2 regions of the Rhodococcus kronopolitis genome follow, and region 2 is predicted to be linked to the other one. Evidence: riboswitches for the same ligand, from Rfam matches in the RefSeq annotation. Region 2 holds a riboswitch; the other holds the start of a gene.
The links. Region 2 has a riboswitch for thiamine pyrophosphate ahead of thiO (glycine oxidase ThiO). Riboswitches for the same ligand answer to the same signal wherever they lie in the genome.
Positions count from the first base shown of each region.

Region 1: it holds a riboswitch for thiamine pyrophosphate, as region 2 does, so the genes downstream of both, ACFO6S_RS01485 (purine-cytosine permease family protein) here and thiO (glycine oxidase ThiO) in region 2, are expected to answer to the same signal.

Region 1 is NZ_JBHSFO010000001.1:335,693-338,075, reverse strand. It holds gene ACFO6S_RS01495 (ABC transporter ATP-binding protein) at 1-163, opposite strand, end outside; gene ACFO6S_RS01490 (ABC transporter permease subunit) at 179-1,000, opposite strand; TPP riboswitch at 1,166-1,276, shown strand; gene ACFO6S_RS01485 (purine-cytosine permease family protein) at 1,268-2,383, shown strand, end outside.
Region 2 is NZ_JBHSFO010000008.1:72,121-74,503, reverse strand. It holds gene ACFO6S_RS14240 (NUDIX hydrolase) at 1-227, shown strand, start outside; gene thiE (thiamine phosphate synthase) at 263-964, opposite strand; TPP riboswitch at 990-1,101, shown strand; gene thiO (glycine oxidase ThiO) at 1,098-2,171, shown strand; gene thiS (sulfur carrier protein ThiS) at 2,202-2,383, shown strand, end outside.

The sequences.
Region 1 (2,383 bases), on a different contig from region 2:
ACTTGCCCGAGCCGCTGCGGCCGAGCAGCGCCACGATCTCGCCGCGCGGGATCTCGAGGTCGACCCCGTCGAGGACGGCACGACCGTCGAAACTCTTGCGCAGACCGGTGATTCGAGCGGCAGGGGTGGTGGGGGAGGCGGGGAGAGTGAGGGTGGAAGTCATGACGGGTGCTCCTTGTCAGCGGGAGGCGGCCGGTTGCCAGCGCAGTGCCCGCAACTCGAACCAGCGCACGATCGAGTCGGTGACCAGCCCGAGCAGTCCGTAGACGAGCAGGCCGAAGATGACGATGTCGGTCCGAAGGAACTCGCGGGCGTTGTTCACGAGGTAGCCCAGGCCCTGACCGGCGTTGATCTGCTCGGCCACGATCAGCGAGAGCCACGCGATGCCCAGGCTCTGCCGCAATCCGACCAGGATGTTCGGCAGCGCGCCGGGGAGAACCAGTCGTCGCAGGCGTTCGAGGCGGGTCAGCCGCAGCACCCGGCCGAGTTCGAGCAGCTTCGGGTCGAGTTGGCGGATTCCCGAATAGGTGTTGAGGTACAGCGGGAATGCGACCCCGAGCGCGATGAGGTAGACCTTCGGTTCCTCGCCGATGCCGAACCAGATGATGAACAGCGGGATCAGTCCGAACAGCGGCACGGTGCGGAGCATCTGCAGCGGCGGGTCCAGCAGGTACTCGCCGAACGAGCCCAGACCGGCGACGGTGCCGCACACCACGCCCAACAACGCGCCCAGCGCGAAGCCGAGGAGCACCCGCTGGCCCGAGACCGCGAGGGCGTCGGCGAGCGCCCCGGACCGGTACACCTCGAGACCCGCGGCGGCGATCACCGAGGGCGCGGGCAGGACCTTCCCCGAGAGCAGGCCGGAACCGCTGCCGATCTGCCAGGCCAGCAGCAGGGTCAGCGGCGCCAGTGCCCGCAGGAAGCCGCGACGCCGGTACAGCGGCACGGACGCGGCGGGCGGCCGGTCGCGTGCCGTCGCGGACGCGGTGGTCACGGACATCGGGTTCCTCCGTTTCGGGCCGGTCCGACCCGACCGGCGGGACCGTTGCGTCATCCTGCGCGGGCGCCTTCCCACTGGGAAGGGTTGAAATCAGCGCGAGCTGATGTGCCGGACTGCGGACCTGGGTTCGGCTTGGACCACCGGGCCCGTTCGGCCTATGGTTGGCCCGTCCAGCACGGGAGCCCAGGCAACGTAGGGCTGAGAGGGAGCACGGCTGCTCCGACCGTTTCACCTGATCCGGGTCATTCCGGCGTAGGGAGCAGCGCGATGTCCGTCGTACCGTCACGTCCGTCCGAGGTGGCAGGCCCAGCCCAGCCGTCGGAACCGTCCTTCACCCTCGACGAGGCCCCCGTCCGGACGCTGGGCCTGGCGTCCCAGATCGGTCTGTGGGGCAACCTCGGGATTTCGCTGCTGCTGCCGGTGGCCGCGACCTTCGCCGTGCTGCAGGGACAGTCGCTGCTGGCGACCCTGCTGGCCGTGGTGGTCGGCGCGGTGATCGGTTCGACGCTGCTCGGCCTGTGCGCCGCCGCAGGCGCCACCGTCGGCGCTCCCGCGATGGTGATGATGCGCGGGCTGCTGGGCGCCCGGCTCTCGGCCCTGCCGACGATCGTCAACCTGGTGCAGTGCGTCGGTTGGGCCACCTTCGAGGTGTTCGTGATCGCGGAGGCCGCCGCCCGGCTCACCGGCTGGCAGCGCTGGCCGTTCGTCCTGCTCGGTGGCGTGGTGGCCACCGCGATGGCGCTGTGGCCGCTGAAGGTGGTGCACATCCTGGCGCGGTACGCGGTGTGGGCGGCGCTGGCGTCCACGGTCTACCTGTTGGTGAACGTGCTGATGAAGGACCTGCCGTCACTCACGGACGGCAGCTTCGCCGGGTTCTGGTCCAGCGTGGACCTGGTGATCGCGATGCCGATCTCCTGGGTGCCGCTGGCCGCGGACTACGCCCGGCACTCCAAGTCGCCGCGGGCGGCGTTCCTCGGCGCCGCCGTCGGGTACGGCGGTGCGACCGTCGCGTTCTTCACCCTCGGCGTGCTGGCCTTCGTCGCGTTCGGGCTCGAGCCCGGCTTCGACGTCATCGGCAGCCTGCTGGTGCTGCCGCTGGCCGGGGTGGCGCTGCTGATCCTGCTGATCGACGAGGTCGACGAGGCCTTCGCGAACATCTACTCGACGGCCATCAGTGCGCAGAACCTGCGGCCCAGCCTGGACCGCCGCTACCTGGTGGTCGGGGTCGGCGTGGTCGCGACCCTGCTGGCGCTGACCGTCGACGCATACAGCTACGAGCCGTTCCTGTTCCTGATCGGAGCGGTGTTCGTGCCGCTGACCGGTACCTTCCTGGTGTCGTTCTACCTGCTGCGCCGGCGCTCCGGCGCGGGCTGGGACGTGTCG
Region 2 (2,383 bases):
AGGTGGCCGACACCGACGCCCGGGTGCCGGTGTACGTGGCGTCGGGTAGCGGGGACGACGCCTTGGCGGCCCTGGCCGGCGCCGGGGTGCCCGCGGGTGGCGCGGTGCTCGCGGGGGTGGACACGCACCTGACCGCGGTGGTCACCGCGGACCGCGGGCTGCGCGAGCGGTTGCCCGAGACGGTGCTGCGGCTCTCGCCGTCGACCGTGCTCGGTTGGCTCGACTGACCCGGCCGCTCACCCGCCGGGTCGGCCGGGGTCGGTCAGCGGGCGTTGCGCGCCAGGGCGTCCGCCAGCGACCGGGCGGCCGCCTGCGGGTCGGCGGCCTCGGTGATCGCACGGACCACCACGATCCGCTCGGCGCCTGCGTCGAGCACCGCGGGCAGACGCTCCTCGTCCACGCCGCCGATCGCGAACCACGGCCGGACCGGGTGCGAGTCGGCGGTGCTGCGAACGAGCTCGAGGCCCGATGCCGCCCGGCCGGGCTTGGTCGGTGTGGCCCACACCGGTCCGGTGCAGAAGTAGTCGACGCCGTCCTCGATCGCGGCGAGCTGGGCCTGGGCCCGGCTGCCGGTGGAGCGGCCGATCACCACGTCCGGTCCGAGGATCTGTCGGGCGTAGTGCACCGGCAGGTCGCCCTGCCCGAGGTGCAGCACGTCCGCGCCCGCGGCCAGGGCCAGGTCCGCGCGGTCGTTCACGGCCAGCAGCGCGCCGTGCCGACGGGCCGCGGCGGCCAGTTCGGCCAGCGCGCCGAGTTCCTCGCGGACCTCCATGCGTCCGTACTTCTGCTCACCCGCCGAACCCTTGTCGCGCAGTTGGATGATGTCGACGCCGCCGGACAGCGCCGCCTCCGCGAACCGTGCGAGGTCACCGCGCTCCCGACGGGCATCGGTACACAGGTAGAGCCGGGCGCTCGCCAGGCGTTCTCGGGGGGTCGGTGGCTTACCGGAATGCGGGGGGTGCACGCGCACAACGGTAGTCTGGTGACGAACAAAGTGACACGGGAGTCCCGGCGAACGCGGGGCTGAGAGGGGGCCCGCGAGCCTCGACCGTCATACCTGACCCGGATCATGCCGGCGCAGGGAGTGAGGTGGAGTGGTGAGCAGAACTCTCGCGGTGGTCGGCGGCGGCGCGATCGGGCTGGCGGTCGCCTGGCGGTCCGCGCAGGCGGGCTGGAAGGTCACGGTCCACGACCCGGCGGTCGGCTCGGGTGCGTCCTGGGTGGCAGGCGGCATGCTGGCCCCGCTCTCGGAGGGATGGCCCGGCGAGGACACGCTGCTGCAGGTCGGCGCCGCGTCGCTGCAACGGTGGCCGGACTTCGGCGGCGAGCTCGCGGCGTTCGCCGACGAGCCGCTGTTCACCTCGCACAGCTCGCTGACGGTCGCGCTGGATGCGGCCGACGCCGCGGACCTGCGCACCGTCGCCGAGTGGATCGAGACCCAGGGGTACCGGCTCGAGCTGCTGGGCCGGGCGCAGATCCGGGCTGCGGAGCCGTCGCTGGCCCCCAACATCCGGCTGGCGATGCTGGCCTCGACGGAGTCCGCGGTGGACAACCGGGTGCTGGTGCGCGCGCTGCGGCTGGCCTGCGAGGCCGCCGGGGTGGCGTTCGTGACCGAGTCGGTGCGCTACCCGGAGGCGCTGCCCGCCGACCAGGTGGTGGTGTCGGCAGGCACCGGCGCGGCCGCCCTGTGGCCGGGGCTGCCGGTGCGCCCGGTCAAGGGCGAGATCCTGCGGCTGCACCACCGGCCCGGGGTGGCCCCGGCGCCCACCCAGACCATCCGCGGCAGCGTGCACGGCAGGCCCGTGTACCTGGTGCCGCGCGGCGACGGCCTCGTGGTCGGCGCGACGCAGCACGAGTCCGGGCTCGACACCCAGGTGACCGTCGGCGGGGTGCGGGACCTGATCGCGGACGCCCAGACCCTGATGCCGAGCATCGGCGAGTACGAACTGCACGAGACCGCGGCGGGCCTGCGGCCGATGAGCCCGGACAACCTGCCGATCATCGGCCGGGTGTCGGAGAAAGTGGTGCTCGCGGCCGGGCACGGCCGCAACGGCATCCTGCTCACCCCGCTGACCGCGGACGCGGTGGTCGCCGAGCTGTCCGGCGCGACGCTGCCCGAGGCCAAGTACTGCACGCCGGACCGCTTCGGCCCGACCGGCCCCGCCCACTGACCTGTTCCCTCCACCGACAATGAGGAATTGATGACGAACATCCCGGTGAACATCGGTATCACCGTCAACGGCGAGGACCATCAGCTGTCCGAACCGCTGACGGTCGCGCAGCTGCTCGACCACCTCGGCCTGCCCGCCAAGGGCATCGCCGTCGCGGTGGACGGCGCGGTGCTGCCGCGCGCCTCGTGGGACACCCCGGTGGGCAAGGGCTG